DNA from 4 places in the Isoptericola sp. NPDC055063 genome. Region 2 is predicted to be linked to each of the others. Evidence: riboswitches for the same ligand, from Rfam matches in the RefSeq annotation. Region 2 holds a riboswitch; each other region holds the start of a gene.

Region 1 (7,613 bases), on a different contig from region 2:
ACGCGGTAGCGCCGCGAGAAGCGGAACGCGATGACCGTGACCGGGATCGCGCCCGCGAGGTAGACGAGGCCGAGCCAGCCGGCGGTGGCCAGCAGGATGCCCACGCCGACCACGATCGTCACGATGCTGACGACGAGCTGCAGGAGGCCGAAGACCAGCCAGCGCCGCAGCAGGCCGAGGTCGCCCATGATCCGGCTCAGCAGCTGGCCGCCGGGCCACCGGTCGTGGAACGCGACGGGCAGGTCCTGCAGGTGGCGGAACAGCGCCATCCGCAGCTCGGCCTCGACCCGCGTGCCGGGGTACATGACGAGGTTGCGGCGCAGCAGGACGAACCCGGCCTCCGCGACCCCCAGGACGAGGACGAGGAGGACGGGCACGACCAGGGCGCCGAGGTCGTGGGCGGCGGCACCCTCCGCGAGGGGGCCCTCGACGAGGGTCTGGAGCACGCGCGGGATCGCCAGCGCGGCGAGGCTCGCGCCGAGAGCCGAGAAGAGGCCGCCGACCATGCGCGGCAACGCGGGCCTGACGTAGGGGTACAGCCGGCGGATCGACGCGAGGGTCGAGAGCTCGGAGCCCGCGGGGGCGACGGGGTCCGCCGGGGCGACGGGGTCCGCCGGGGCGACGGGGTCCGCCGGGGCGCGATGGCCGGGTGCGCCGGGCGGCCCCGACGGCCCGCCCGGCGGCGTGCCGGGCGCGACGGACGAGCGCGGGGCGGAGGAGGCGGAGCTCCTCCTCGGACTGTGGGAGGGATCGGCGCCTGCGGCGCCTCGGCTGCTGCTGCGCGGAGCGCGCGTTGTGTCGGGCATCACCACCATTCTGACACCCGCCACCGACACGCTTGCCCCGGTCACCGCCTTTTGGCAAGCGTTTGCCCGACCTGGGGCGAAGGCGCGGTGAAGGCATGGCGCCGGCCTGACCCGGGTGCTCCGGCAGGGCCGGGCTCAGGCCACCGCGCCCGGGCTCACCCCGCCACGGCCCCCTCGAGCGCGACCGCGCGGGGCCGGGCGGCCTGGTCGAAGAACGCGAGCTCGTGCTCGCACGCCCCCTGGAAGGCCGCGCCCATCCGCACCCGGGTGGCCGGCCCCGCGGCGCCGGCGACGCGGCGCAGGACGGCGACGGCCTGGCGGGTCGCCGCGGCGAACTCGTCGTCGGCGTACGTGCCGAGCCAGGCGGCGTACGGGTGTCCGGGGTGGTTGCGGGCCGCGAGCCGCTCGCCCACGTCCTGGTAGATCCAGTAGCACGGCAGGACCGCGGCCACGAGGGTCGCGTAGTCGTCCCCGGCGGCGCGCAGGTGGTCGAGGTACGCGGCCGTCGTCGGGCTGGTCGGCACGTCGGTCGGCTCCCCGCCGAGCCACGTCGTGTGCAGGTCGAGCTCGGTGACCAGGGCGCCGTGCGCGCCGCCGGCCCAGAAGGCCTGCTCGGCGCGCGTGGGCGCGAGCTGGCTGGCCCGGGCCAGCGCGCGCGAGTACTCGCGCAGGTAGATCGCGTCCTGCTCGAGGTAGTCGCGGAACCGGTCCGTACCGAGCGTCCCGTCGCCAAGGGCCCGCACGAACGACAGCTCGTCGATCGCGGCCCGCACCCCGGCGGCGGCGGCCCACCACCCGTCGACGGCGTCGCGGCCGGCCCCGGCGGCGGCCTCGTCCCGCCCGGCCGGGGGCTCCGGATCGACGGCGCCCGCCGGGGTGCTCCCCGCGAGATGGTCGACCGGCCCGTGCCCCCCGCCGACGCGCAGCGCCTCCCCCGCCCGGATCGCCGCCGCCAGCCACGCCTTCGTGCCGCGCAGCGCCTCGGCCCAGTCCCCCGTGCGGGCGTACCGGGCGGCCAGCCCGCTCGACAGGGAGCAGCCGGTGCCGTGCGTCGCCGTGGTGCGGACCCGCTCGCCGGCGAGCTCCAGCAGCGTGCCGTCCGGGCCGACGAGGGCGTCGGGCGCGCCGGGGTCGCCCTCCTCGGCATCGTCGCCCGTCAGGTGCCCGCCCTTGGCCACGACCAGCACGTCGTGCCGGGCGGCGAGCCGGCGCGCCTGGTCGAGCGCGGCGGGCCAGTCGGGCGCGGGGGGCTCGCCGGCCAGGACCGCGAGCTCGGGCAGGTTGGGCGTGACGACGTCGACCCGCGCGAGCAGGTCCCGCACGGCGCGCTCCGCCGTCGGGTCCAGCAGGCGGTCGCCGCTGGTGGCCAACATGACCGGGTCGAGCACGACGGCCGGGCGGGCCCCGTTCGCGCCGTCCGGAACCGGCCCGCCGTCCGGCAGGCCGTCGAGCCACGCGCCGACGGCCCGCGCGACGGGCGCCGACGCGAGCATCCCGATCTTGACGGCGTCGATGGCGATGTCGTCCGCGAGCGCGTCGAGCTGGGCCGTGAGGAACTCCGCGGGCGGCACGTGCACCCCCCGCACGCCGCGCGTGTTCTGGGCCGTGAGGGCAGTGAGCGCGGCCATGCCGTACCCGCCGGCCGCGGCGATCGCCTTGAGGTCCGCTTGGATCCCGGCGCCGCCCGACGGGTCGGAGCCGGCGATCGCCAGGACCCGGGGCCTGCTGGGCGCGGGGGTTGGTGCGGTGGTCGCGGGAGCGGTGGTGCCCCGGAGGGCGGAGCTGTCGTGATGCGCGCGCACGCTCATGTCGACATCCCTTCGTCAGTGCTAGCTGAATCAGGTTCGACGGGTGTGATCTCAGCGTCTCGTCGCCGGCCGGGGCCGACGGCGGGAGGCACCCCGTGTCGTTCGGCGCCACCGTAGCCCACCGGCCGCAGCGGTCGGCGGCGGGTCCTCCCAGGCGTGTCGCCCGGCGGGATAGGGTGCCGGGGTGCCCGTGGTCGTCCGTCGTGTGCGCGAGCTCCTCGTCGCCGGCACGACGCTCAGCATCGCGGCCGCCGCCCACCTCCTGGGCGGCGGCGCGCTGCCCGGTGCACCCCTCGCGTGGCTGGTCGTGCTGGCGCTCTCGGCGCCCGTCGCCGTCTGGACCGCCCGCCGTCGCCTGACGCTGCGCCGCCTGCTGCCCGCCATGGTCGCGCTGCAGCTCGTGCAGCACTCCGCCCTGTCGGTGCTCGGCGCCGCCCGCGCCGACGACGACCCCTGGGGCACCGGGAGCACGGTGGGCGCGGGCGGAGCCGTCCCGGCCCTCGCGGGCCACGCCGGGCACGACCTCGGGCCCGGCTCGCTGGTCCCCGCGACCGGGACCGCCGTGCACCTGGAGCACGCCGCCGACGGCGGCACCACGACGTGGATGCTCGCCGCGCACGCCGTCGCCGTCCTCCTGACCGCGCTGCTGCTCGCCGCGGGCGACCGGGCCGCCGCGAACGTCGCCTCGCACCTGGCGCACGTGGCGCTGCTGGTGCGGGGGCCGGCCTCGCTGCCCGTGGCCCGCCGCGGGCCCGTCGTCGCGGGACCGGTCTGGCGTCCGCTGCCGTGGCACGCGCGCCGCCGTCCGGCGCCGCGCGGGCCCCCGGTGCGGCGCGGCGCCCTCGCGCGCGCCGCCTGAGCCCTGCCCTGGTCCGAGGTCGGACGGGGCGGGCCCTCGCCGTCCCACGAACCCTCGAACCACCGGAGCAGACAGCCATGCCTACGACCACCCCTGCCCGCACGCGCCGCACCCGTCGGCTCGCCGGAGCGGCCGCCCTCGCCGTCCCCGCCCTCCTGCTGGGCGCCGGAGCCGCGTCCGCGCACGTGACGGTGACACCGGACTCCGCCGAGTCCGGCGCGTACGCCACCCTCACCTTCAAGGTCCCCAACGAGTCGCCCGAGGCGTCGACCACGGCCGTGAAGGTGACGCTGCCGAGCGACACCCCGTTCACCAGCGTGTCCGTGGAGCCCGTCCCCGGGTGGAGCGCGAAGGTGACGCGGGCCGAGCTGCCCGAGCCGGTCGACGTCCAGGGCACCACCCTCACGGAGGCGCCCGCGAGCGTCGAGTGGACCGCCGACGACCCCGACGCCGGCATCGCGCCCGGCGAGTTCCTTCGCTTCTCCGTCTCGGCGGGCGCCGTGCCCGACGGCGTCGACGCGATCACGCTGCCGACGACGCAGACCTACTCCGACGGCGAGGTCGTCGAGTGGGACCAGGAGGCCACCGGCGACGCCGAGCCCGAGCACCCGGCCCCCGTGCTGCAGGTCGTGCCGGCGACCGGTGACGACGCGCACGGCAGTGCGGCAGGGGCCTCGGCCGAGACCGGGTCCGACGCCTCGGCGCAGGCCGATGACGGGTCCGGCGACACCCTGCCCCTCGCGCTCGCTGCGGCGGGCCTGGGGCTGGGTCTCGTGGGCGCCGTGACCGGCGTCGCCGCCCTGGCCCGCACCCGCGCCCGGACGGAGCAGCGATGACCCGCGGCCGTCCCCGCACGACCCGCCGCGCGCTCCTCGCCGGCGCGGGCGCGCTCGGCCTCGCCCTCGCGGGCGCCGTCGGGCTCGCCGGGCCCGCGAGCGCGCACAACGTCGTCGTCGGCACCACGCCGACGTCGGGCTCGACCGTGACCGAGGCGCCCGAGTCCGTCGAGATCACGTTCGACGAGGCGGTGCTCAACCTGGCCGCCGACGGGTCGAGCACCGTCATCTCGGTGACCGACGCCGACGGCACCGAGCACGCGAGCGGGTGCCCCACCACGCAGGACCGCACCGCGTCCGTGCCGGTGACGCTCGGCCCGGCGGGCGAGTACACCGTCGACTGGCGCATCGTGTCCGCCGACGGCCACCCGACCAGCGGGCAGTTCGCGTTCACCTACGACCCGCCCGCCGGTGCGGCGGCGGCCACCCCGGCCGCCGAGGCGACGCCCTGCGGCTCCCCGGCGGCCGGCTCCGACGCCCAGGCCGCCAGCACCGGCACCGCGGACGACGACGGCTCCTCCGAGCTGGTCGTCGTGCTCGGCATCGCCGGGGGCGTCGTCGTGCTGGCCGGTGCGGCCGTCCTCGTGGCGCTCCGGGTCGCCCGGCGCCGCGACTGACGCACCGAAGACCTGTCAGGGCCAGCGCGACGTATGTCGAGCGCTGGCCCTGACAGGTCCGGGGCCGCACCCGCTCCGCGCCGGGGCGTCCCCGCACCCGCCGTGCTCCGCCTACGATGCCGACCATGGATGCGGGGCAGATCGTCGGGATCGTGACGGGCCTGGTCGTGGTGGTCGTGCTGGTCACGGCGGTGGCGGTCTGGGCAGCACGGCGCAGGAGCGCCGCCCGGGCACGCGCGGCGGAGCTCGAGGCCGAGCTGCAGCGGCTCGGCATCGAGGCCGGCTCCGCGCTGGTGCGCACCGACGAGCGGGCCCGCCTGGCGGAGGACGAGCTGTCCTTCGCGGTGGCCGAGCTCGGCGAGCGCGACACCCGCGAGCTCGCGCCGACCCTGCGGCGGGCGCGCGAGCGGCTGGCGGAGGCGTTCCACCTCAACCAGCGGCTGCACGACGAGGTCCCGGACACCGACACCGAGCGGCGCGAGTGGTCGGCGCGGATCGTGGACCTGTGCCGGTCCGCCGGCGGCTCCCTGGACGACCTCGACCGCGGCCTCGCGGGGCTGCGGCAGACCGTCCGCGGCACGCCGGACGTCGTGGCCCGGGTGGACGGCGAGCTGGCCCGGGTGCGCGACGCCGTCCCCGCGGCGCGGGCCGACCTCGAGCGGTTGCGCGGCCAGTACGCGGAGCGCGCTCTCCTGCCGGTCGCGGACAACCCCGACCAGGCGGAGCGGCTCCTCGAGTTCGCCGGCCGCAGCACCGCGGCGGCGCGCAAGCGGCTCGCGACGCAGCAGGTGGCGGAGGCGGGCGCCGCGGCCCGCGCGGCGGAGGAGGCGGTGCGCCGCGCGGAGGGCCTGCTGCGCGCCGTCGACGACTACGAGGCCGAGGCGTTGCGCGCCGAGGCCGCGCTGGGCGCGATCGTCGCCGAGTCGCGCGCCGAGCTCGCCCAGGCCCGCGCGCTGCCGGCCGCGGTGCGCGCGGGCCGGATCGACGGCGCCGTCGACGCCCTCGAGGGCGCGCTCGCGTCGCTGCCCGCCCCGGGCGAGCCCGGCGACCCGCTCGACGCGCTGACGCGAGTGCGCGAGGCCAACACCGCGCTCGACGACGCCGTGGCGGAGCGCGCGGAACGCGACGATCGCGCCCGCAAGGCCGCGGCGCGCCTCGGCCCGGCGCTCGACGACGCCGAGCGGCAGCTCACCGCCGCGCGCTCCGTCGTGGACGACTACCGCGCCCCCGTCGGCCCCGACGCCCGCACCCGCCTCGCGGAGGCCGAGCGCGAGGTGGCGCAGGCGCGCACGACCGACGACCCGGAGCGCGCGTTCGCCGCGGCCCGACGCGGGGCGGCCCTCGCGGCGGAGGCCGCGACCCTGGCGCACCGCGACATCGCCCGCGCCGGCAGCGGCCAGCGGTGGGACGGCGGCTACAACGGCGGGCACGACCGCGGGTACGGCGGCTGGGAGGGCGGGCGCCGAGGGGGCGGACGCAGCGGCTCGGACGTCTTCGGCGCCGTCCTGGGCGGGATGGTGCTGGGCGGGATCCTCGACGACATCGGGGACATCGGCGACATGTTCGACTGACCGCGGGGTCACGAGGGATCACGAGGGATCACGAGGGATCACGACGGGTCAGGCGGGACGGGGGGACGGATGACCACCACGGTGCGGCGGCGCGTGCGCGTGCACGGCCGCGTCCAGGGCGTCGGGTTCCGCTGGGCGACGCGGCAGGCCGCGGCCCGCGCGGGCGTCGTCGGGCACGTGCGCAACCTGCCCGACGGGACCGTCGAGGCCGAGATCGAAGGCGCTCCCGACGACGTGGCGGCGATGCTCGACTTCCTGCGCGCGGGCCCGACCGCGGCCGTCGTCACCGGCGTCGACGTCGAGGACGTGCCGCCGCGGGGTGACGACGCGTTCGACGTCAGCGGCTGACGACCCCCGACCATCCCGCCGGGAGGCGCGCGGCGACCAGCTCGATGACCCCCGCGCGGGACCTCTCGTGCTGCTCGACCTCGAGCCCCTGCTCCTCGATCCACCGCGCGGGCCGGCGGCCGAAGTGCTCGCCCGCCAGCGGGACGCTCACCAGGTCGGCGGCGGCCTGCAGCGCCCGCAGCGGCCAGGCGCTCGAGGCGACGTGGTCCGCGAGCAGCAGGAGGCCGCCGGGTCGCAGCACGCGCGTCATCTCCGCCAGGGCGGCGCGGTCGTCGCCGATGGCGCACAGCGAGAACGTGCACACGACGGTGTCGAACGCGTCGTCGGGCAGGTCGAGCGCCTGCGCGTCGCCGAGCCGCAGGTCGACGAGGTCCAGGCCGAGCTCCGACGCGCGGCGGCGGGCCAGCCGCAGCATCCCGGGGCTCCATTCGACCCCCGTGTACCCGCCGCCGGGCGCTCCCCCGGTCACCGCCCTCGGGTAGTGCGCCAGGTTCAGGCCGGTGCCCACCGCCACCTCGAGGGTGCGGCCCTGCGCCCGCGCGCACAGCCGCCCCCGCACGTCGGGGAACATCCGCCGCTCCGCGGCCGCGAACGCCCGGTCGTAGCCCGCCGCCTCCCGGTCCCACCGGCGCCGCAGCCGCGTGGCGCGCCGCCCCGTCGCGGTCTCGTCGTCGCTGGTCACCGGCCCAGGCTCCCACGCGCCGACGCCGCCGACCAGGCCCCTGCCGGCGGCGGCACCGGGCCGCGACCGGACCCGCGACCCACTAC
Region 2 (7,613 bases):
AGGTCGTCGAGCTCGTCGGGGACCGGGTCGCGGAGCTCGCCGCCGGCCGGGACCCCGCGGTGGCGCGGGCCGCGCGCGCCGTCCTGGAGGCGTGGGGCGTCGCCCCGGCGAAGCCCGCGCGGCCCGCCGGACCTGCCGCGACGGCTGCCGCGACCGCCGGGCGTTGGCGGCCCACCCCGCCGGTCTGGACGCCGCCGCGGTTCGCGCCGCCGGAGGCGACCGGCGCGGAGCTCACCGCCGCGGCCGCCGCGCTCACCCTGCAGCCGGAGGGCGCCGCCGACCTCGCCCTCGAGACCTTCCTCCACCTCGCCGTCCAGGTCGCGCGCCGCGACCCCGAGGAGGCGCGCACCGCGCTGCGCGGCGTGGGGCCGTCGTGGCAGCCGGGGCTGGGACCGGTGCACGCCTGGGTCCGCGGCGAGCAGCCGGAGCACGGGTTCGACGCGAGCGGCGCGGTCTACGGTGTGCTGCACGCCCGCGACCACGGCGTCGTCGAGCGGCTGGGCGAGGTGCCGAACCTGCTGTCGGCACCCACCCGCGTGGACCTGAGCGTCGACCCCGCCGACCTGGCCGACCGGCTCGAGGAGTACGCGTCGTCCGGCTCGCCCGCCGTCGAGGCCGACCTGTTCCTGGCGCTCACCCGGCTGGACCTCGCCCGCGCGACGCCCGAGGTGCTCGACCGGCTGGGGGCGCTCGAGGTGCCCGTCGCGGGGCAGCGCGGCCGGGACCTGCGGCTCCTGGCGGGCCCGGTCGTCGTCGCGTACGTGGCCGACCCGGTCGCCGAGCCGGCGCTCGTCCGCGACGAGCGCTGGGACTGCTGGCGCGCCGCCCCGGTCGTCCTGCCGCGCTCGCTGCACGGTTTCCCCCGCCGCATCGACACCCGCGGCTACGCGGGCCACGACGCGTACGCGGTGTTCCCGGGGTGGGGAGACGCCGCCGCGGAGGGCCTCGTGCACAGCGAGGACCCGGCCCTCGGCGTCACCCTGCGGCAGGCCGCGCGCCGCGCGACGCCGTTCGGGCCCGCGGGCGCGGTCGCCGTGCTCGGCGCCCAGCGGGGCTTCCACGAGCGGGCGGCCGAGGACGGCTCCGCCGCGGCGCTCGAGGCGTGGGACCGCGGCCTGCTCCGGCCCGGCGTCGCCGACGCGGCCCTGCTCGACCTGCAGACCACGCCGCGCGCCCTCGCGGCGTTCGCCGCCGCGGCGGTCCGCCTCGCGGACGACGGGCTCGCGTCGGTGGTCTGGCCGGTGCTCGACGACCTCCTCGCCGCCTCCCAGGCCCGGACCCGCCTGCTGGCCGGCACCGCGGAGCTGGCCGAGGCGATGCTCGCCCTCGCGCCGGACGCGGCCGCCGCCGTCGCGACCGGGGTCGCCGACCCCGCGGTCCTCGCCGTGCCAGGGTTGCGGCGGCTGGCCGCACGGCCGGGCTCCTCGCGGGCCGTGGTCGCCGCGCGGGAGACCGTGGCGGCGCTCCCGCCGGTCGCGGGGGAGCCGGTGGCCCCCGCCCCGGCGGCACCGGCACCCGTGGGCGTCCCCGACGACTTCGACGCCGTGTGGCCCGCGGGCGTCGCGACGCTGCCCGCCGTCGACGACGGGGTCGGCGTCACCGCGACCTGGCAGGACCCGGACGCCCCCACGAGGCTGCTCGCCCTCGACCTGCGGCTCCCCGCCCACCCCGGCCGCGTCTACCGGGTCGTCAAGGTGTGGGCGTACGACCTGGAGCGCGAGGGCCAGTGCGCCGCCGTCGCGCGCGCCGAGGGCGAGGAGCCCGACACGTCCGGCTACCCCACGCGCGGCACCGAGGCATGGCTGGCCTGGGACGCGGAGGCCGGCGTGCTGCGCGCGCACGAGCACCGCAACCGCACCGAGGGCACGGGCGGGCCGCTGCGGCCGCCGGCCGGCGGAGTCCCGCCGCGCAGCGCGGCCCTGCACGCCGTCGCCCTGTCCATGCTGTGCCACGAGGGCGACGCGGGGATCGCCGGGGAGCACGTCGTGCGCGAGCTGATCGAGAGCGGCGGCATCGGCTGGGCGGGCGTCCGCCTCGCCGCGCGCGCCCTGGTGACGCAGCCCGCGGCGAGCCCCGCGCGCATGGTCCGCGTGGTGGAGCGCCGCCCCGCCACGCTGCCCGCCCTGTGGCCGGTGCTCACCGAGGCGGTCGCCGCGGCGGGCGCCACCGACGGCCCGCTGCCCCGCTGGCTCCCCCGCGTGCTCGACGTCGCCGGTGCGGCGCTGCCCTACCTCGCGGAGGCGGCCCGCCGGGGCCTGGTCCCGGCCGACGCGGCGACGTTCCCCGGGCTGGAGGCGATCGCCGCGCGGCCCGGCCGCACGGTGGGGCCGGCCAGGGCCCGCGCGCTGCTCGCCGCGGTCGGGGCGCAGGGGCTCACGCGCGCCGCGTCGTGAGGAGCAGCGCCGGCAGGTGCTGCTCGTCGTCGGTCGGCCGCGCGACGATCTCCGCGTCCGTGACCTCGGTGGACGTCCAGTCCGCCGCCGGGAACGCGGCGCGCAGGTCGCCCGCGGTGGTGCCCCAGCCGAGCCCGGCCCGCACCGACATCGCGAGCACGGCGACGAGCGCGTCGGGCGGGCAGATCACGGCCAGCCCGGCCACGTAGGCGGCGCGGCCGTCGGCGTCGAGGGAGTGCAGCAGCCCGGAGTCCAGGACCGTGCGCGGGCGCACGTCGAGGCGGTCGAGGTGGCGGGCGTCGGCCACCTCGAAGCGCACCTCGCCCGGCGGCTCGAGGATCGCCTCCGCGGCCCGCTCCCGGGCGCGCGAGATCGCGTGGGCCGCGCCGTCGACCCCCACGACCCGGTGCCCGGACCGCGCGACGGCGAGCGCCAGCACGCCGGTGCCGCACCCGGCGTCGAGCACCGGGTCCGCGAGCACCGACCGCCGCACCAGGGAGAGCAGCGCGGGCTGCGGGCGGCCGATCTCCCACGGCGGCGGGACGTCCCCCGCGTACAGGGCGTCGAAGTCGTGCTGCGGGCGTGCCTCCGGTCCGGCCATGCGCGCACCTCCTGAGCCCAGTGTGCGCGCCGCGGGCGATCCCTCACCTGTCAGGGGTGGGGCGTCTACCCCGCCGCGAGGACGGCGAACGGCAGCGCCGCGACCAGGACGCCGACGGCCAGCACCGCGGTGTCGTGCCGGGCCCACGGCGCCGGCTCCGCCCAGGTCCGCGAGCCCGCGCCCGCGAAGCCACGGGCGTCCATCGCCACCGCCATGGTCGTCGCGTCGCGCAGTGTGGCCGCGAGGACGGCGAACGTCACGGAGGCGGCGTGCCGCCCGCGGTCGAGGGGCCCGTGCCCCGGCCCGACGCCGCGGGACCGGCGGGCCCGCGACGCCTGCTCCCACACGGTGCCGAGGCGCTCGAACCGCTGGAGCGCGGCCGCGACCCCGACGACGAACCGCGCGGGCAGCCGCAGGCGCTGGCCCAGCTGGTCGGCCAGCCCGCTCGGGTCGATCAGGGGCGCGAGCGCGACGCCCGGCAGCGCGAGGACCGCGATCCGCATCCCCGCGACGGCCGCGACCTCGAGGTCGCGGCCGCCCAGCAGCCACGTCGACCACGTGACCGACGCGACCGCCACGACCACCGCGAGGTAGCGCGCCGCCGGCCCGGAGCGCCGCGGCAGGCCGACCGCCCCGCAGGCGACGACGGCGCCCAGCGCGGCGGCCGCCGACGCGAGGTCCCGCACCCCGAACGACGCGACCAGGCCCAGCAGCCCGAGCGTCACGAGCACGAGCGGGTTCGCCCGCCCCAGCACGCCGAGCGCGCCGGTCGTGCCGCCACCGCCCGTCATGCCGCGGCCACCCGGTGCGGGCGGCCCATGCCGTGCCCGTCCTCGTCCGGCCCGCCCGGCGGCAGCGCGACGCGATGGTCGGCGAGCCCGACGAGGTGGCGGTCGTGGGTGCTCGCCGCCACGGTGGCGCCGTGCCCGGCGGCCGCGACGACCCACCCGGCCACGGCGGCCCACGTGTGCCGGTCCTGGCCCACGGTGGGCTCGTCGAGCAGCGCCAGGGGTGGCCGGTGCGCGAGAGCCGCCGCGAGCGCCAGCCGCCGCTGCTCGCCGCCGGAGAGGCGGAACGGGTGCGCGTCGGCGAGATGGTCCAGGCGCAGCAGCGCGAGCACGGCGTCGACGTCCACGGGCACATCGAGCCGCCTGCCGGTGAGCGCCACCTCGTCGCGAACGCGCAGCGCGAGCAGCCCGTGCTCGGGATGCTGCGGCACCCACCCGCAGCGGCGGGCGAGCTCGCGCGACCGGGTGCCGCGCCCGGGCGACCCGGCCACGCGCCCCCGCGCGGGCCGCAGGTGCCCGGCGAGGGCTGCCACGAGCGTGGACTTCCCCGCCCCGGACGGGCCGGTGACCGCGGTGAACCGGCCCGCGGGCAGGCGGGCGTCGACGCCGTCCAGCGCGCGCGTGGTGGTGCGGCCCCGCAGGCCCCGGGTCGTGAGGTCGACGCCGAGTGCGTCGACGGTCACCTCCGGACCGGCGTCGTCCGGCGCGACCAGCGCCGCGGGCACGGGCAGCGGGTCGGGCGCCGGGGCGTCCGGGAGCCAGATGCCGGCGGCGGTGAGCGCGGCCCGGAGCGGGGCGCCCTGATCGACCCCGGGCTCGCCCCCGGGCTCGACCCCAGGTGCGCGCAGGGCGCCCGGCGCGACGTCGTGCGTGACGACGCCGCCCGGGCCGAGCACCACCACCCGGTCGAGGTGCTCCAGCCACGGCCCCACGTGGTGGTCGACGACCACCAGCGAAGTCTCCGTCCCGGCGAGCGCGTCGAGCACCGCGGACCGCACCTCGGCCGCGGCGTCCGGGTCGAGCATGGCGGTCGGCTCGTCGAGGAGCAGCAGGTCCGGGCCGCACGCCAGCGCGCCTGCGAGCGCGAGCCGCTGCAGCTCCCCGCCGGACAGCGCGGAGGTCGGCCGGTCGAGCGGGTACCGCAGCCCCACGTGGTCCAGCGCCCCACGGGCGCGGCGCCAGATCTCCTCCCGCGGCAGGCCGGCGTTCTCGGGCCCGAACGCGACGTCGCGGCCGATCCGCTCGGCGACGACGGCGGCCCCGGGGTCCTGGAGCACGAGGCCGACGACGCCGTCCACGTGGGCCGTGCCGGACAGGTCGCCCGGCAGCGGGTCGCCGAGCACGCCCGCCAGGGCGTGCAGCACGGTCGACTTGCCGGCCCCGCTGGGACCGACGAGCCCGATGCGTTCCCCGGCGCCGACGGCGAGATCGAGCCCGTCGAGCACCGGCGTCGCCCGCCCCGTCGGGCGCCAGGTGAGCCCCGCCAGCCGGGCGCGCGCGCCGCCGTCAGCCACGGGCGACACGGGCCGCCCCGGCGGCGCCGTCGGCCAGGTCCCGGCCGGGCGCGAACGCGTCCAGCACCCCGGTGCGGGCGAGGGCGCGCACCAGCGCCGCGCCGCCGAGCCCCGCGAGGAGCGCGCCGGACAGCGCGAAGAAGCCGAGGTAGGCGAGGCGGAACCCCCACTGCCAGTCGGGGTAGTAGGCGAACCACTCGTAGACGGCGCCGCACGCGCCCGCGGCGGCACCCGACAGCGCCGCCACCGCGGTGCCGAACCGGCGGTACAGGAACAGCGCCAGGACGAGCTCGACGCCGAGCCCCTGCACGACGCCCGAGACGATCGCCGAGAAGCCCCAGCCGGCGCCGAGCAGGGCCTCGACGCTCGCGGCCACGACCTCGGTGAGCAGCGCGGCGCCAGGCTTGCGGACGATCAGCCCGCCGAGCACGCCGCCGAGCAGCCAGCCGCCGCCGAGCAGGCCGGTGGCCGGCGGGAACGCGACGACGAGCCCCGCGGAGAGCAGGTGGTAGAGCTGCGTCCAGCCCCAGAAGACGACGCCGACGGCGACGCCGAGCATCGCCATCGTGACCAGGTCGACGGTGCGGTACCGCAGGCTCGCGCGAGCCGTCCCGAGGACGGTCGGACGCATGATGGGCGCGGACATTCCAGGTAACTCCCTTCGCCGGTGCTAACCGGAGCAGGTTCCAAGGGTCTGCGGCTCGTGCCCGCACTCTCAGCGCCCCTTCGACGGCGCTCCCCTGTCATGGGTGTCTTCAGTTGTGCGTCAGGTGTGACGTCACCTGCGGCGGCCCTCGATGCGGCCGCAGGACCGACCCTAGGCGACGGCGTCGTCGACGCAAGGCCGTCCCGCCCCGTGGGACCCGGGTACGCGAGAAGGCCCGGAACCATGTGGTTCCGGGCCTTTTCGTCGGGGTGGAGCTGAGGGGACTCGAACCCCTGACCCCCTGCATGCCATGCAGGTGCGCTACCAGCTGCGCCACAGCCCCGAGAACCGGCGATCCATGGCCGCGAGCGACCCATGTTTCGTCTGATTCGGTGTGTTCCTCCGGGCTTGCGCCCCTCGGAACGTCGATATCTTAGGCAGACTTCGGGCCAGGTTCCAAATTCCAGTCCGGACCGGCCTGCCAGTGGTCCAGCGGGTACCCGGCCCCCACGTTGTGCGCCACGAGCCGCCACGCCGGGACAGCGCCGGCCCCCGCCCGATGCAGGTGCGACCAGTGCACGTTGTGCATCCCGGCCAGCCCGCGCCACGAGGTCGGGTCGAGGCCGAGCAGCGCCGTCACCCCCAACGAGATCGCGGCGCCGTGGGAGACGAGGACCAGGGTCGCGTCGTCGTCCAGCTGCTCCGCGTGCTCGGCGACGGCCTCGGCCATCCGCGCGGCGACCTCCGCCTTGGACTCCGCTCCCGCTCCCGCCGGCTCGGCGCCGCGGCGCCAGGCGGCGTACTCCTCGGGCCAGCGCGCGGAGAGCTCCTCGCCCGTCATGCCCTCCCACTCGCCGAAGCCACGCTCGCGCAACCGCACGTCGGTCTGCACGGGGGCGCCGCCGAGCGCGTCCGCGTACGCGGTCGCGGTCTCGAGGGCGCGACCCAGGTCGGAGGAGACGATGCGCGTCGCGCGGTGGGACGACGCGAGGGCGGAGCCGCCCTCCCCCGCCTGCCAGCGGCCGACGTCGTCGAGCGGGATGTCGATCTGCCCCTGCAGCCGCAGGGACGCGTTGTACGCCGTGCGGGCGTGGCGCAGCAGGACGACGGTCCCGGCCGTCACCGCTCGTCGCCCGCGAGACGGATGGCCCCGTCACCCGCGGCGTCGCCGTACTCGGCCGCCGCGGCTGCGCCGTCGCCGCCGCGCGCGTCCTCGGGCAGGTCGATGGCCGGGCAGTCCTTCCAGAGGCGCTCCAGCGCGTAGTAGACCCGGTCCTCGGCGTGCTGCACGTGCACGACGACGTCCCCAAAGTCGAGCAGCACCCAGCGCGCCTGGGCCTTGCCCTCGCGCCGGATCGGCTTGGCGCCGGCCGTGATCATCGCCTCCTCGACGGCGTCCACGATCGCCGAGACCTGGCGCTCGTTGGTGCCCGACGCGATGAGGAACACGTCCGTGAGGACGAGCTGCTCGCTCACGTCGAGCGCGATGATCTCCTGCGCCTTGCGGTCCGAGGCGGCCCGGGCGGCGACGACCGCCAGCTCGACGGCGCGGGGGGTGGCGGTCATGCGGCGGCTCCAGGCGGGGAGGTCGTAAGGGAGTGGACCACCGCGGGCGCGGCGGAGTCGGTGCTGAAGCTCTTGTCGTCCGAGCCGGCGAGGAGCAGCTTCCAC
Region 3 (7,613 bases), on a different contig from region 2:
CGTCGAGCGCGGCGAGCGGGCGGAGGGGCGCGAGGTGCACGTCGTCTCCGCCACGCGCTTCGCGCCGCGCAAGCGGGTGCTGCCCATGCTCGAGGCGATCGCCGCGGCCCACGACCGCGCTCCCGGACGGCTCGTCGCGACGATCGGCGGGGACGGCCCCCAGCTGGCGGAGGCGCGCCGGTGGGTGCGCGAGCGCGGGCTCGCGGACGTGGTGCGCCTGGTCGGCCGGCTCACGCCCACCGAGCTCAAGCGGCTGTACATCCGCGCCGACGTGTTCGTCGCCCCGGCCGTGCAGGACGCGTTCGGCATCGCCGCCCTGGAGGCGCAGGCCGCGGGCCTGGCCGTCGTGAGCCGGTCGCAGTCGGGCGTCGCGGAGCGCCTCGTCGACGGCCGCGACGCGCTCCTCGTGGACGACGACGCGGCCCTCGCCGACGCGCTCGTGCGCCTGGCCGACGAACCCGCCCTGCTCGACGCGATCATCGCGCACAACCGCACGGCCGAGCTCGCGACGTCGTGGCCGCGCGTGCTCGCCGACGTCGACGCCGCGTACCGTAAGGCCGCCGCGCTCGCGCGCTGACCCGGCTCCGCCGTCGGCCCAGGTCACCGCACGATCGGTGCCCCGGCGTATCACCCGCGGGCGCGGACGCCTCCATCACTCGCAGACCGGCGACAGAGGGGATCGCCGGCTGACGTGAGGAGCGACGATGACCATCACGACCCGCACCCGCACCCGCCGCGCCCGGCTCGCCGCCGTGGCCGGCGGCATCGCGGCGATCGCAGCCCTGGGCCTCACCGGCCCGGCCGCCACGGCGGCGCCCGACGACGGCGCCGCGCCCGTCCAGGTCCAGAAGGTGACCGGCGACAGGCCCGTCACCGTGCAGGACGTCGCCGCCACCGCGGCATCGGGCACGCTCTACTGCGCCGTCCTCGACGGCACGTTCGGCTGCAAGCCCTACGCCTACGGCAAGGGGCTCGTCGTGGCGCGGCTCTGGGACGGGGCGGGATACACCGGCCGCCAGGTCGTGATCTTCAACCCGAAGTACAAGGTGGGCTGTACGGCCAAGACCACGGACAACGAGGGCGGCTCCGTCCTCGGCGCGATGTCGAACAGGGTGACGTCGGTCAAGACCTACAACCACTGCGACATCAAGCTGTTCGACGGGGCGTCGAAGAACGGCGCCCACACCGGCTGGGTCGACCGCAGCAGCAAGCTCGGCTCGCTCAACAACCGGGCGAGCTCGTTCGCGATCTCCTGACCCGCTCCCGCGCCGCGACGCCCGGGACGACCGCGACCCCGCTCCCCTTCCGGGGGGCGGGGCCGCGGGTCGTCACTCCCACTCGATGGTGCCCGGCGGCTTGCTCGTCACGTCGAGCACCACGCGGTTGACCTCGCTCACCTCGTTGGTGATGCGGGTCGAGATGACGGACAGCACGTCGTAGGGCAGGCGCGTCCAGTCGGCCGTCATGGCGTCCTCCGACGACACCGGGCGCAGCACGATCGGGTGGCCGTAGGTGCGGCCGTCGCCCTGCACGCCGACGGAGCGGACGTCCGCCAGCAGCACCACGGGGCACTGCCAGATCTCGTCGTCCAGGCCGGCCCTGGTGAGCTCCTCGCGGGCGATGGCGTCCGCCTTGCGCAGGGTCTCCAGGCGCTCGGCCGTGACCTCGCCGACGATGCGGATGCCCAGGCCGGGGCCCGGGAACGGCTGGCGGGAGACGATCTCCTCCGGCACGCCGAGCTCGCGGCCCACCGCGCGGACCTCGTCCTTGAACAGCGTGCGCAGCGGCTCGACCAGCTCGAACTGCAGGTCGTCCGGCAGGCCGCCCACGTTGTGGTGGCTCTTGATGTTGGCCGCGCCCTCGCCACCGCCCGACTCCACGACGTCCGGGTACAGCGTGCCCTGCACGAGGAACTTGACCTCCTCGCCGTGGGCGCCTGCCTCGGCGACGATGTCGCGCTGCGCGTCCTCGAAGACGCGGATGAACTCGCGGCCGATGATCTTGCGCTTCGTCTCGGGGTCGCTCACGCCCGCGAGGGCGGACAGGAACCGCTCCTTCTCGTCGCGGATGATGAGCTTCACGCCCGTGGACGCGACGAAGTCGCGCTCGATCTGCTCGACCTCGCCCTCGCGCAGCAGGCCGTGGTCCACGTGCACGCAGGTGAGCTGGTCGCCGACGGCGCGCTGGACCAGCGCGGCCGCGACGGCGGAGTCCACGCCGCCCGACAGGGCGCAGATGACGCGCGCGTCGCCGACCTGCGCGCGGATCGCGGCGACCTGGTCGGCGATGACGTTGCCGGGCGTCCAGTCGGGCTTCAGGCCGGCGCCCTCGTAGAGGAACTTCTCCAGCACGGCCTGGCCGTGCGCGGAGTGCTTGACCTCGGGGTGCCACTGCACGCCGTACAGGCGGCGACCGGTGTCCTCGATCGCCGCGACGGGCGAGCCGGAGGAGGTCGCGAGGACGGTGAAGCCCTCGGGCGCCGCGTGCACGGAGTCGCCGTGGCTCATCCACGTGGTCTGGTGGTCGGGCGTGCCGGCCAGCAGCACGCCGGCCTCGCAGACCTCGACCTCGGTGCCGCCGTACTCGCGCTGCCCCGTCTGGGCGACGGTGCCGCCGAGAGCCTGCGCCATCGCCTGGAAGCCGTAGCAGATGCCGAGCACCGGCACGCCGGCCTCGAACAGCGCCGGGTCCACGAACGGCGCGCCGGCGGCGTACACCGACGAGGGTCCGCCCGAGAGGATGATCGCCGCCGGGTTCTTGGCGAGCATCTGCTCCGTGGTGAACGTGTGCGGCACGATCTCGGAGTACACGCTGGCCTCGCGCACGCGGCGCGCGATGAGCTGGGCGTACTGGGCGCCGAAGTCGACGACCAGGACCGGGCGGGGGGAGTCGGTGGCGGGAGACGTCACCGAGCCATCGTAGCCGTCGGACGCACCCCCTCCCGGCCCCTCGCGCCGGTCACGCGGTGGGGTAGGTCACCTCGACCCGGCGGTTCAGCGCGCGGCCGGCGGGGTTGTCGTCACCGCTCACCTCGTTGTCCGCGACCGGGTCCGCCTCGCCGTGGCCCTGCACCTTCAGCGTGAGGTCCGGACGCTCCGCCGCGAGCACGTCGGCGACGGCGTGCGCGCGCTTCGTCGACAGGCGCCGGTTGAACGCGTCCGAGCCCACGGAGTCCGTGTAGCCGTCCACGTGCACCGCCGCGTCCTGCGGGACGTCGTCGGCCAGCGCCGCGACGGCGGCCTCCGCCTCCGGCGTCAGCGTCGCCTTGCCGAAGTCGAACAGCAGGTCGGAGGTCAGCGTGACGACCGTGTCGTCCGCCTTCTCCTGCGTCTTCTCCAGCACGGTCGTGGAGTCGTCGGGCCGGAGGTCGAACGTCGAGTCCGGCGCTCGCAGGTCGAGCGTCGAGTCCGCGCGCATCGCGTCGGTGACCTCGGCAGCCTCGATCGCCGCGTCCTGCTCCGCGAGCGCCTCGTGCGCCGTCGTCATCAGCTCCGGGTCCGCCGACGGCGTGCCGGACGACGACGCCGACGACGATGGGCTCGCCTCCTCGGCGTCGGCCGATGGCGCGAAAGCCGTCACGAGCAGCGCCGCGAGCGCCGCGGCGGCGAGCGTCCGCGGACGGCGGGGTGTCACTGCGCGGCCCCGTCGCCGTAGGTGACCGTCGCGTCCGTGAACAGCGGCAGCCCCTCCGCGGGCAGCACGTCCACGGTCGCGGGCTCGCCGTCGGGAGCAGGCAGCACGGCGGACGCCTCGATCGTGCCGTGGTTGGGGAACTTGAACGTGATGTTCTCGAGCGGCGAGACCAGCATCGACTCCCTGCACCTGAGCTGGGCCAGCGACACCTGCGACGCGTCGTCGCTGTCCAGCTGCCAGGCCCCCTCGGTGCAGTAGGGCTTGTAGGCCTTGAGCGCCGCGCGGTCCGTCACGGTCGTCGCGGGCACGACGCCCATGTCGTAGTAGCTGGCGCCGGCGTCGGCGGGCGACTCGTCGTCGTCCCAGCGCAGCGCCCATCGCACGGTCATGTTCTCGGCGCCGACCTCCACGGAGCGGAGCGTCACCGTGAGCTCTCCGCCGTGGGCGTCACCGCCCCCGTGCGGCGTGGCGATCTTCTGCTCCGCCATCACCTGGTCGGCGACGGTGGCGGTGCCCGGGTCGGCGGCGGCCTGCTCCGCGGGGGCGGCCTCGCCCTTCGTACCGGCCCCGTCGTCGCCGGAGCTGCCGGTGCAGCCGGCGAGCAGGAGCGTGCCGGCGAGGGCGAGGGTCGCGGTGGTGCGGGCGCGTGCGGTCCGTGCGGACATGCGTCCTCCAGGGTCGGGGCGCACGGCCGGTCCCGGCCGTGGTGGGGGGCAGGTGCCCACTGTGGCACGCGTCGGCGGGGCCCGCCCGAGGCATCCATGGGGAGAACTCCCCAGGTCACAGACCTCGGGCGCCCGTGTCAGCCCAGCCGCTCGCGCAGCTCGCGGGCGGCCCGCTCGGGGTCGGGCGCCTGGGTGATCGCGCGCACGACGACGACGCGCGACGCGCCGGCGTCGAGCACGGCGTCCAGCCGCTCGGCGTCGACCCCGCCGATGGCGAACCACGGCGTCGCCGGGCGGGTCGCCGCGACCTCGCGCAGCAGGTCGAGGCCGACGGCCGCACGACCGGGCTTGGTGGGCGTGGCCCACAGCGGGCCCACGCAGAAGTAGTCGACGTCCGGGTCGGCCTCGGCCTCCGCGGCCTGGTCGGCGGAGTGCGTGGAACGGCCCAGGACCGGCTCCGCGCCGAGCAGCTCGCGCACGGCCGGCACGGGCAGGTCCCGCTGCCCCATGTGCACGACGGGAGCGCCGGTGAGCTGCGCGACGTCGGCCCGGTCGTTCACCGCCCAGAGCGCGCCGTGCTCCGCGGCGACGCGGGCCACGACCGCCTGGATCTCCAGCTCGCGCGCCACGTCGAGGGACTTGTCGCGCAGCTGCACGACGTCGACCCCGCCCGCGAGCGCCGCGTGCAGGAAGTCCTCCAGGTCGCCGCGGTCCTCGCGGGCGTCGGTGCACAGGTACAGGCGGGCGTCGGCGAGGCGGGCACGGGTCGTGGTCACGCCAGTCAGGGTAACCACGGCCCGGGTTACAGTGGCCGCGCACGGGAGCCCCGCTCGGGGCTGAGAGGGCGCAGGAGCCGACCGTCGAACCTGATCTGGGTCATGCCAGCGAAGGGAGCGCACATGCTTACGTCCACACCCACGTCCGCACCTGAGTCCGCCCGCGACGTCGTCGACCTCGTCGTGGTCGGAGGTGGCATCGTCGGCCTCGCCGTCGCGTGGCGCGCCGCCACGGCCGGGCTGTCCGTCACGGTCCTCGACCCGTCCCCCGGCGACGGCGCCACCCGCGCGGCCGCGGGGATGCTCGCGGCGGTCAGCGAGGCCGACTTCGGCGAGCGGGACCTCGCCCGCCTCAACCTCGCGTCCGCCGCCCGCTGGCCGTCGTACGCCGCCGACCTCGCCGCCGCGACCGGCCGCGACGTCCCCCTGCTGCGCGCCGGCTCGCTCGCCGTCGCGTACGACGCCGACGACGCCGCCCTGCTGCGCCGCGTGCTGGCGCTGCACCGGGAGTGGGGGCTCGCGTCCGCGGAGGTCCCGGTGGCCGACGCGCGGCGCCGGGAGCCGTACCTCGGGCCGCGGCTGGCCGGGGCCGCCGTCGTCGAGGGCGACCTCGCCGTCGACCCGCGCGGGGTGCACGCGGCGCTCGTCGACGTGCTGGGCGGCGCGGTCGTGCGGCGTGCGGCGGTGCGGCTGGAGCGCGACGGCGCGGGCCGGGTGGTCGCGGCGCACGACGACGCCGGCGCGCGCCACGCCGCGGGCGCCGTCGTGCTCGCGACCGGCGTCGTACCGCCGGTGGGGCTGCTCGACGGGGTGCCGGAGGCCAGGGTGCCGGTGCGGCCCGTCAAGGGGATCACCCTGCGGCTGGACGCCGGCCCCGAGCTCGCGCTGGAGCACGTGGTGCGCGGCACCGTGCAGGGGCGGCCGGTGTATCTCGTGCCGCGGGCGCCGGGCACCCGGTCGGGACCCGGCGGCGGGCCGGGGCACCGGGAGATCGTCGTGGGGGCCACCAGCGACGAGCGCCCGGACGACCGTCGGGCCGAGGCCGGGGGCGTGTTCGCCCTCCTGCGCGACGCGCGCGCCCTCGTGCCCGGCATCGACGAGGCGGCGCTCGTCGACGTCACGCCGCGCGCCCGCCCCGCCACCCCCGACAACCTGCCGCTCGTCGGGAGCACCGCCGCGCCCGGGCTGCTGGCCGCCGTCGGGCACGGGCGCAACGGCGTGCTGCTCGCGCCGCTCACGGCCGACGCGGTCGTGGCAGAGCTGACCGGCGGGGCGCCGCCCGACGACTCGCTCGCCGCGGCCGATCCGCGGCGCTTCGCGCCTGCCGCCCGCCCCGACCCTGAAGGAGCACACCCATGAGCCCGAGCACGAGCACCGCCACCGCCGTCGTGAACGGCGAGCCCTACCCCCTCGACGGGCCGCACGGCGACGGCGTCGAGGCGCTCGTCGCAGCCCTCGTCCCGGCGTTCGTCGCCGACGGTACGGCGCAGGGCATCGCCGTCGCCGTCAACGACGCCGTCGTCCCCCGCGGCCTGTGGGCGGGCACCCGCATCGCGCCCGGCGACCGGGTCGAGATCGTCACCGCCGTCCAGGGCGGCTGACCACGAAGCACGGAGGAACCATGACCAGCACCACGACCCTCACCGACCCGTCGGCCGACCCGCTCGCCGACCCGTTCGAGATCGCCGGCACCACGATCGGCTCGCGCCTCGTCATGGGCACGGGCGGCGCGTCGAACCTCATGACGCTCGAGGACGCGCTGGTCGCGTCGGGCACCGGCCTCACCACCGTGGCGATGCGCCGCGTCGCCGTGCGGCCCGGCGGGGCGGGCGCCGAGGACGGCGGCATCTGGGGACTCCTGGAGCGGCTCGGCATCCGCGCCCTGCCCAACACGGCCGGCTGCTTCTCCGCCCGGGAGGCCGTGCTCACCGCGCAGCTCGCCCGTGAGGCGTGCGGCACCGACTGGGTCAAGCTCGAGGTGATCGCCGACGACGTCACCCTGCTGCCCGACCCGATCGGCCTCGTCGAGGCGGCCGACGCGCTGGTGCGCGACGGGTTCGTCGTGCTGCCGTACACCAACGACGACCCGATCCTGGCGCGGCGGCTGGAGGACGTCGGGTGCGCCGCCGTCATGCCGCTCGGCGCGCCCATCGGCACCGGCCTGGGCGTGCTCAACCCGCGCAACATCGAGGCGATCGCGGCCGCCGCGCGGGTGCCGGTCATCCTCGACGCCGGGGTCGGCACGGCGTCCGACGCCGCGCTGGCGATGGAGCTCGGCTGCGCCGGTGTCCTCCTCGCCACGGCCGTCACGCGGGCCGCCGACCCGGTCCGCATGGCGCACGCCATGCGCCTCGCCGTGCAGGCCGGCCGGCTGGCCGCCGGCGCGGGGCGCATCCCGCGCCGCGAGGGCGCCCTGGCCAGCTCCTCCCCCGACGGGCGCCTCGACCTCGCCCTCTGACGGGGGCACCCGCCCGCTGAGGTAGTCCCAGATCTGCCGAGGTAGTTCCGTTCTTGCCGAGGTAGTGGACCAGACCACTAC
Region 4 (7,613 bases), on a different contig from region 2:
TCGGCACCAACCCCGCGGCGGCGTCCGCGACCGTCCACCTGGCGGAGGTCGGCACGACGCTCGCGTCGGGCGTCTCTCACTGGAAGTTCGGGAACGTGGACTGGAAGGTCGTCACCAAGATCGGCATCCCCGGTGCCGTGGGCGCCTTCGCCGGCGCGACGTTCCTCTCGTGGCTCTCCACCGAGATCGCCAAGCCGCTGATGTCCATCCTGCTGCTCGGCCTCGGCCTCTACGTGCTGCTGCGGTTCACGCTGCGCGGCCTCCGCACCGACCGCCTGGGGCAGCCGCTCCGCAAGCGCTTCCTCACGCCGCTCGGCCTCGTGGCGGGCTTCATGGACGCCACGGGCGGCGGCGGCTGGGGCCCGGTCGGCACCCCGGCCATCCTGGCGAGCGGCCGGATGGAGCCGCGCAAGGTGATCGGCTCGATCGACACGAGCGAGTTCTTCGTGGCCGTGGCCGCGAGCCTCGGCTTCCTGTTCGGCCTCGGGACCGCGGGCATCAACCCGTCCTGGGCGCTGGCGCTGCTGATCGGCGGCCTCATCGCCGCGCCGATCGCGGCGTGGCTCGTGCGCCTCGTCCCCCCGCGGGTCCTCGGCTCCGCCGTCGGCGGCATCATCGTGCTCACCAACGTGCGCACCCTGCTGAGCCTCGACGAGTTCCCCGTCGCCCCGGGCGTGCGCTCGCTCGTCCTGGGGATCATCGCGGTGGGCTGGGCTGTCGCCGTCGCCTACGCGTTCCGCCAGCACCGCAAGGCCCTCGTGGAGGAGAAGACCGAGGGCGACGTTCCCGCCGCGGCGGCTCCCGCGCCGACGCCCGCCGCCTGACACCGCTCGACCCGGCGGGCCGACGCTCCGCGGCGGCCGGTCCACGACGTCGACCGTGCACGACGTCGACCCGCACGACGTCGACCCGCACGACGTCGACCCGCACGACGTCGACCCGCACGACGTCGGCCCCGCACCGCCGCCCCCACCTCCGGGGCCGCGACGGCGGGGCCGTCGTCACGGGGGAAGGGGACGCCCCCGCGATTCCACCCGCGGAGCCGAGACGCGAGGGGTGGCGCCGTCGCGCCGTCCCGGTACCGTGTGAAGCCAGGAGATCTGCCTGCCAGACCCCGCTGCACGGCACTGGGAGGTGAGCCATGTCGATGCCCAGCACGTCGAACGACCATCAGCGACGCGAGCTCGTCGCGCTCGCGGAGCTGCTCGGCGCGGGGAGCCAGCTGCTCGTGGGCCAGTACCGCGTCGAGGTCGCCACGGGGTCGTGGTGGTGGTCGGACGAGGTCTACCGGATCTTCGGGCGCGAGCCCGGTGCCATCGAGCCCGGCCCGGAGGTGCTGCGCGCCCACCTGCACCCCGACGACCGCGAGCGGCTCTCCCGCACCGCGACGGTGGCGCTCGCGACCGGGCGCCCCTTCGCCGGCGGGCACCGCGTCGTCGACGACCACGGGCGCACGCATTCGGTGGTGGTGACCGGGCAGGCCCGGCACGGCGCCGACGGCACGTCGTCGCAGCTGGTCGGCTACGTCATCGACACCAGCCCGGTGGTACGCGACGCGCTGGAGCGCGAGGCCCACCGCGCCGTCTCGCGCGCGTTCGTCGCCGCCGCGGCGGCGGAGCAGGCCAAGGGCGCGATCATGGCGGTGTGCGGCGTGGACGAGTCGGTCGCCACGGAGGTGCTGTCGGACGTCGGCGCGCAGGTGGGCGTCTCCGCCCAGTCCGCGGGGGAGCAGGTCATGAAGGAGCTCGCACGGCCGGTCGGCGAGCGCGACACCGCGCTCACCGCCGCCGAGGTCGTCCGGGCGGCGCCGCCCGCGAAGGACGCCGCCGACCGGCTGAGCCGCGCGCTCGCCGGCGTAGGGCCGGTGGACCGGCCGCACGGGCACGACGCGCAGCTCGCCCGACGCCGCCCTCGCGCGAGCCGCTGACGCCGCGCGAGCCGCTGACGCCGTCGCGGCCCCGGGCGCGCCGGGCACTCGAGGGCTCGGACCCGCCCTGACCCGGACAGTGGGCCGGGACACAGATGGGCCCGGACGCGCGTCGGCCCGGGCCCGCGCGATGCGAGCCCGGGCCGACGGCGCTCAGTAGCCGATGATGCTCAACGGCGGGTGATGCTCAGTGGCTGGGGATGAAGCGGGCGGCCGCGCGCACGGCGCCCCGACGCGCGAGGCGCTTCGCGAGGACGGCGACGCCCCCGGAGACGGCCGCGAAGGTCACGGCCTGGACGATGGAGATCTCGTCGTCGTCCACGTTGGTGGGGGCGACGTTGCCGGTCGCCTTCTCCCACACCACCCCGATCAGCTTCTGTGCGACCCATCCGGCGGCGATCGTCAGCACCACCGTGCCGACCTTCACGCCCAGCGGCTGCTCGGTGTCCGTCACGTGCTCTCCCTCGGTCGGTCCCCGGCATGGCCGGTGCGTCGTCGCGTGCGTGCCCACGAGCGTCGTGGCACGTCAGGCATGTCACACCAGGGCGCCGCGGACGGGACCACGGTAGCGCGGCGCCGGTGTGTAGGCTCGTGGTGATACGACAGGGGAGCGCCCGCCGGCGCTGAGAGTGCGGAACGCCGCAGACCCTCGAACCTGACCCGGTTAGCACCGGTGGAGGAAGTCGGGAATCTCGTTCCCTGCGGGACGGCCGCACCACGACGGTGCCGGGTGCTCGCAGGACCCCCTTCTCGCACCCTGAGGAGGACAGCATGACCCGCAGGACCACGCAGCACCCGACCAGGCGCCGCCGGGCGACGGCCGCGGCGGGCGTCGCCGTCGTCGCCGTCGTCGCCGCCGTCGCCCTGCTGCCGCTGCTGGCGGCGTGCGGAGACGGGAGCGCGCCGGACGACGCGGCGAGCGCGTCGGACGCCGTCACGCTCGTCACGCACGACTCGTTCGCCGTCTCCGACGACGTGCTGGCCGCGTTCGAGAAGGAGTCCGGCCTCACCGTGAAGCAGGTGGCCCCCGGCGACGCGGGCACGCTGGTGAACCAGCTCGTGCTCACCAAGGACGCGCCGCTGGGCGACGTCGTCTTCGGCGTGGACAACACGTACGCGTCGCGGGCCGTGGACGCGGGGGTCTTCGAGCCGTACCAGCCCGCCGACCTGGACCCGCGGGTGGCGGCGTACGCGCCGGACGACCTCGACGGCACGCTGACGCCCGTCGACGTGGGCGACGTGTGCATGAACCTCGACGACGGCTGGTTCGAGAAGCACGACGTCACGCCGCCGGCCACGCTGGAGGATCTCGCGAAGCCGGCGTACAAGGACCTGACCGTCGTGACCAACCCCGCGACGTCGTCGCCGGGCCTCGCGTTCCTGCTCGCGACGATCGGGGCGTTCGGCGACGACGGCTGGCAGGGCTACTGGTCCGACCTGCGCGCCAACGGCGTCAAGGTGGCCGAGTCGTGGGAGGACGCGTACTACGTGGACTTCTCCGGCGCGGGCGAGGGCGGCGAGCGGCCGATCGCGCTCTCGTACGCGACGTCCCCGGCGTTCACGGTGAGCGACGACGGGAAGACCTCCACCACGAGCGCGATGCTCGACACCTGCTTCCGGCAGGTCGAGTACGCGGGCGTGCTCACGGGCGCCGCGAACCCCGAGGGCGCGCAGAAGCTCGTCGACTTCCTCACCTCGGAGGCCTTCCAGGCGGACGTGCCCGGGCAGATGTACATGTACCCGGCCGACCCGGACGTGGAGCTGCCCGCGGACTGGCAGAAGTTCGCCCCGCTGGCCGACAAGCCCTTCGAGGTGGCTCCCGCCGACGTGGCCGCGCACCGTGACGAGTGGATCGAGCAGTGGACGGCGACGGTCGTCGGTTGACGCGCCCCGTGCTCCGAGCCGCCCGCCCCACCGCCAGCCCGGCCCCCGGGGCGGCGCGGTCGCGTGCGGATCGATGGCGCGCGGATCGATGGCGCGCGGACCGCTGGGGCGCCTGGTTGGGGTGGGGTGCCGCCGTCGTGCTCCCGCTGGGCTTCCTCGCGATCTTCTTCGCCTGGCCGGTGACTTCGCTCGTCGTGCAGGGTTTCTTCACCGACACCCCCGCGGGCCGGGAGCTCGACCTGTCCGGGTTCGCGGAGGTGCTGTCCCAGCCGCGCACGTGGCGGATCGTCGGGCAGACGCTGGCGCAGGCCGTCACCGGCACGGTGCTGTCCGTGCTGCTCGGCCTGCCCGGCGCGTACGTGCTGTACCGGTGCCGGTTCCCCGGCCGCACGCTGGTGCGGGGGCTGGTGACGGTGCCGTTCGTGCTGCCCAGCGTGGTCGTGGGCGTCGCGTTCCGTGCGCTGTTCGCGCCCGGCGGCCTGCTCGGCTGGGCGCACCTGGAGGAGAGCTTCGCCGGCATCGTGCTGGCGCTGGTGTTCTTCAACTACGCCGTCGTGGTGCGCACCGTCGGCGGCATGTGGGAGCGCCTGGACCCGCGCGCCGAGCAGGCGGCCCGGGCGCTGGGCGCCACGCCCTGGCGCGCCTTCCGCACCGTGACGCTGCCCGCCCTCGGGCCGGCGATCGCGTCGGCAGCCGCGGTCGTTTTCCTGTTCTGCGCGACGGCGTTCGGCGTCGTCCTCGTCCTGGGCGGCCTGCGCTACGGCACCATCGAGACGGAGATCTGGACCCGCACCACCCAGTTCCTGGACCTGCGCTCCGCGGCCGTGCTGTCGGTGCTGCAGCTCGTCGTGGTGGGGGCCGCCCTGGCGGTCAGCTCCCGCGCCCGGGCCCGCCGGGAGCGCGCGCTGCACCTCACCAGCGACCGCGTCTCCACGCACCGGATGCGCCTGCGCGCGGGCGCCGACGGCTCGGACGTCGTGCCCGCGCTCGTGACGCTCGTCGTGGTGGCGGGCCTGCTCGTGCTGCCGATGGCCGGCCTGGTCACCCGCTCCCTGCACGCCCCCGACGGGTCCTGGAGCCTCGCCAACTACGCGGCGCTCGGCACCACCGGCGGGCGCAACGCCCTCACGGTCACGGTGTGGGAGGCGCTCGGGAACTCGCTGCGCACCGCCGCCTGGGCCGCCGCGATCGCCGTCGTCGTGGGAGGGCTCGTGGCCCTCGTCGTGTCCCGGCGGCCACGCCGGGCGGGCCTGCGGCGGGCCGTCGGGGTGCTCGACGCCGCGTTCATGCTGCCGCTCGGCGTGTCCGCCGTGACCGTCGGGTTCGGCTTCCTCATCACGCTGGACCGGCCGCTGGGCCTCGACGTCGACCTGCGCACCTCCGGCGCGCTCGTGCCGATCGCGCAGGCCGTCGTGGCGATCCCGCTCGTGGTGCGCACGATCCTGCCGGTGCTGCGCGCCGTCGACCCGCGCCTGCGCGAGGCCGCGGCCGCGCTGGGCGCCGCCCCCGGTCGGGTGCTGCGCACCGTCGACGGGCCGCTGGGCGCGCGGTCGCTCGGGCTCGCGATCGGGTTCGCGTTCGCCGTCTCGCTGGGGGAGTTCGGCGCGACGTCGTTCCTCGCCCGCCCCGACACGGCCACGCTGCCGGTGGTGATCTTCCGGCTGATCGGGCGGCCCGGGGCCGAGAACTACGGGATGGCGCTCGCGGCGTCCGTGGTGCTGGCCGTGCTCACCGCGACCGTCATGATGGTGGCCGAGCGCCTGCGGGGCGACCGGCCGGGAGGGGAGTTCTGATGGGGCACGACCGCCAGGAGGGGCTCGCCGTCACGGACGCCGTCGTCCGGTACGGGGCCACGCGCCGCCGGCCGGGATCGGTGGCCGTCGACGGCGTCACCATCGACGTCGCGGCCGGCGAGATCGTGGCGTTGCTGGGGCCGAGCGGCTGCGGCAAGTCGTCGCTGCTGCGCGCCGTCGCCGGGCTGGAGCCGCTGGCCGGCGGCACCGTCGCCTTCGACGGCGCCGACCTCGCGGGCGTCCCCGTGCACCGCCGCGGCTTCGGCCTGCTCTTCCAGGACGGGCAGCTCTTCCCGCACCGCGACGTGGGCCGCAACGTGGCCTACGGGCTCGAGACGCAGAGCCTGCCGCGGGCCGAGCGTGCCGCCCGGGTGGCCGAGCTGCTCGACGACGTCGGGCTCGCCGGCTACGCGCGACGGTCCGTGGCGACGCTGTCCGGCGGGGAGAAGCAACGCGTCGCGCTCGCCCGCGCGCTGGCCCCGCGGCCGCGGCTGCTGCTGCTCGACGAGCCGCTGTCGGCCCTGGACCGCCGGCTGCGCGAGCGGCTCGCCGTCGACGTCCGCGACACCCTGAAGTCCACCGGCACTACCGCCGTGTTCGTCACGCACGACCACGACGAGGCGTTCACCGTCGCCGACCGCGTGGCCGTCATGGACGCCGGCCGGCTGCTGCAGGTGGACGCGCCGGACGTGCTGCTGCGCGCGCCCGCCAGCACGCGGGTGGCGGAGTTCCTCGGCCTCGCGCCCGACGACGCGCCAGGCTCCCCGGACACGCCCGGTGCGGCCGGTGCAAGGACCGCCACGGTGACGACATCATCGGGGCATGACGTGGTCTGACTCCCCGCGAGGGCGCCGCGCGGTGGCGTGGTGCGTGCCGTGCCTCGCGCTGCTGGGCGCGTGCGGCCCGGGGAACGGCGAGGACGCCTTCGCCGCCCGCGAGCCGCTCCCGTCGTGTGGCGAGGTGACCGCACGCCCCGACCTCGGGGAGGGCGAGCCGAAGGCGGAGCTGACCGAGGCGTTCGCCTGCCTCGACGCGGCGTCGGCACGCGGCGAGGGGGCCGAGCTCCTCGTGCGGTCCCTGACGGTCGAGGGGGACCCGATCGTGGAGTACCACCGCGTCGGGCCGGGGATCGACGGGCTCGAGATCTACGTCGACGGCACGCAGGACACGTTCGGCGAGCGGATCTGGACCTACCGGTCGTGCCCGGACACGGTGACGGCGGCGGAGCCGCTCGGCTGCCCGGGCGAGGCGGTGCCCGCCGCCGGCTGAGCCCTACGCCTCGCCGGCGTCGTGCACGAGCAGGGCGACCTGCGTGCGGTTCTCCAGCCCGAGCTTCTCCAGCACGCTCGACACGTGCGCCTTCACCGTGGGGACGCTGAGGTACAGGCGCGCCGCGATGTCGGCGTTCGACGCGCCGCGGCCGAGCTCGACGGCGACGTCCCGCTCGCGAGCGGTGAGCGCGTCCAGCGCGGCGCGGGCGCGGTCGCGCGCGCCGTCCGACCCGGCGACGGCCTGCATGAGCCGCCGCGCGACGTCGGGCGCCAGCACCGGCTCGCCCGCCGCGGCCGCGCGCACGGCCGCGGCGATGCGGGCGGGCGGCATGTCCTTGAGCAGGTAGCCCGCGGCCCCCGCGCGCAGCGCGCCACCCACCTCCTCGGCGGTGTCGAACGTGGTCAGCACGACGACGGCCGGCGGCGACGGGCGGGCCCGCACCCGGCGGGTCGCGGTGACGCCGTCGACGCCCGGCATGCGCAGGTCCATGAGGACGACGTCGGCCGGGTGCGCGTCCAGGACGCCGGGCACGTCCGCCCCGTCGGCGGCCTCCGCCACCACGCGCATGCCGTGCGCGCCGTCGAGCATGAGCCGCAGGCCCGCCCGCACCAGCGCGTCGTCGTCCACGAGCACGAGCCGGACGACCGTCCCCGGGTCGTCGGTGCCGGTGGGGTCGGTGCCGGCAGGGTCGGTGCTGGCAGGGTCGGTGCCGGCGGGTTCGGTGCCGGGGAGCGTCG

What was found. Region 2 has a riboswitch for thiamine pyrophosphate ahead of ACWF41_RS18235 (ECF transporter S component). Riboswitches for the same ligand answer to the same signal wherever they lie in the genome.
Region 1: another riboswitch for thiamine pyrophosphate. It lies ahead of ACWF41_RS17320 (bifunctional hydroxymethylpyrimidine kinase/phosphomethylpyrimidine kinase); the one in region 2 lies ahead of ACWF41_RS18235 (ECF transporter S component).
Region 3: another riboswitch for thiamine pyrophosphate. It lies ahead of thiO (glycine oxidase ThiO); the one in region 2 lies ahead of ACWF41_RS18235 (ECF transporter S component).
Region 4: another riboswitch for thiamine pyrophosphate. It lies ahead of ACWF41_RS16700 (thiamine ABC transporter substrate-binding protein); the one in region 2 lies ahead of ACWF41_RS18235 (ECF transporter S component).

Annotation. Positions count from the first base shown of each region.
Region 1 is NZ_JBSGUW010000014.1:119,513-127,125, forward strand. Features, by position in the region: gene ACWF41_RS17315 (ABC transporter ATP-binding protein) at 1-506, opposite strand, end outside; gene ACWF41_RS17320 (bifunctional hydroxymethylpyrimidine kinase/phosphomethylpyrimidine kinase) at 962-2,614, opposite strand; TPP riboswitch at 2,605-2,720, opposite strand; gene ACWF41_RS17325 (hypothetical protein) at 2,799-3,473, shown strand; gene ACWF41_RS17330 (YcnI family copper-binding membrane protein) at 3,551-4,309, shown strand; gene ACWF41_RS17335 (copper resistance CopC family protein) at 4,306-4,926, shown strand; gene ACWF41_RS17340 (hypothetical protein) at 5,052-6,497, shown strand; gene ACWF41_RS17345 (acylphosphatase) at 6,567-6,845, shown strand; gene ACWF41_RS17350 (class I SAM-dependent methyltransferase) at 6,835-7,527, opposite strand.
Region 2 is NZ_JBSGUW010000015.1:155,689-163,301, forward strand. Features, by position in the region: gene ACWF41_RS18215 (hypothetical protein) at 1-2,393, shown strand, start outside; gene ACWF41_RS18220 (class I SAM-dependent methyltransferase) at 2,374-2,994, opposite strand; gene ACWF41_RS18225 (energy-coupling factor transporter transmembrane component T family protein) at 3,060-3,785, opposite strand; gene ACWF41_RS18230 (ABC transporter ATP-binding protein) at 3,782-5,296, opposite strand; gene ACWF41_RS18235 (ECF transporter S component) at 5,289-5,942, opposite strand; TPP riboswitch at 5,936-6,048, opposite strand; tRNA gene ACWF41_RS18240 (tRNA-Ala) at 6,213-6,285, opposite strand; gene ACWF41_RS18245 (histidine phosphatase family protein) at 6,376-7,065, opposite strand; gene rsfS (ribosome silencing factor) at 7,062-7,508, opposite strand; partial or broken gene ACWF41_RS18255 (hypothetical protein) at 7,505-7,613, opposite strand, start outside.
Region 3 is NZ_JBSGUW010000007.1:16,100-23,712, forward strand. Features, by position in the region: gene ACWF41_RS09890 (glycosyltransferase family 4 protein) at 1-577, shown strand, start outside; gene ACWF41_RS09895 (hypothetical protein) at 705-1,256, shown strand; gene guaA (glutamine-hydrolyzing GMP synthase) at 1,329-2,909, opposite strand; gene ACWF41_RS09905 (OmpA family protein) at 2,959-3,633, opposite strand; gene ACWF41_RS09910 (hypothetical protein) at 3,630-4,298, opposite strand; gene thiE (thiamine phosphate synthase) at 4,436-5,083, opposite strand; TPP riboswitch at 5,106-5,208, shown strand; gene thiO (glycine oxidase ThiO) at 5,198-6,433, shown strand; gene thiS (sulfur carrier protein ThiS) at 6,430-6,675, shown strand; gene ACWF41_RS09930 (thiazole synthase) at 6,696-7,532, shown strand.
Region 4 is NZ_JBSGUW010000013.1:160,170-167,782, reverse strand. Features, by position in the region: gene ACWF41_RS16715 (sulfite exporter TauE/SafE family protein) at 1-824, shown strand, start outside; gene ACWF41_RS16710 (PAS domain-containing protein) at 1,142-1,927, shown strand; gene ACWF41_RS16705 (DUF4235 domain-containing protein) at 2,115-2,381, opposite strand; TPP riboswitch at 2,522-2,626, shown strand; gene ACWF41_RS16700 (thiamine ABC transporter substrate-binding protein) at 2,699-3,811, shown strand; gene ACWF41_RS16695 (ABC transporter permease) at 3,949-5,604, shown strand; gene ACWF41_RS16690 (ABC transporter ATP-binding protein) at 5,604-6,440, shown strand; gene ACWF41_RS16685 (hypothetical protein) at 6,427-6,873, shown strand; gene ACWF41_RS16680 (response regulator transcription factor) at 6,877-7,613, opposite strand, start outside.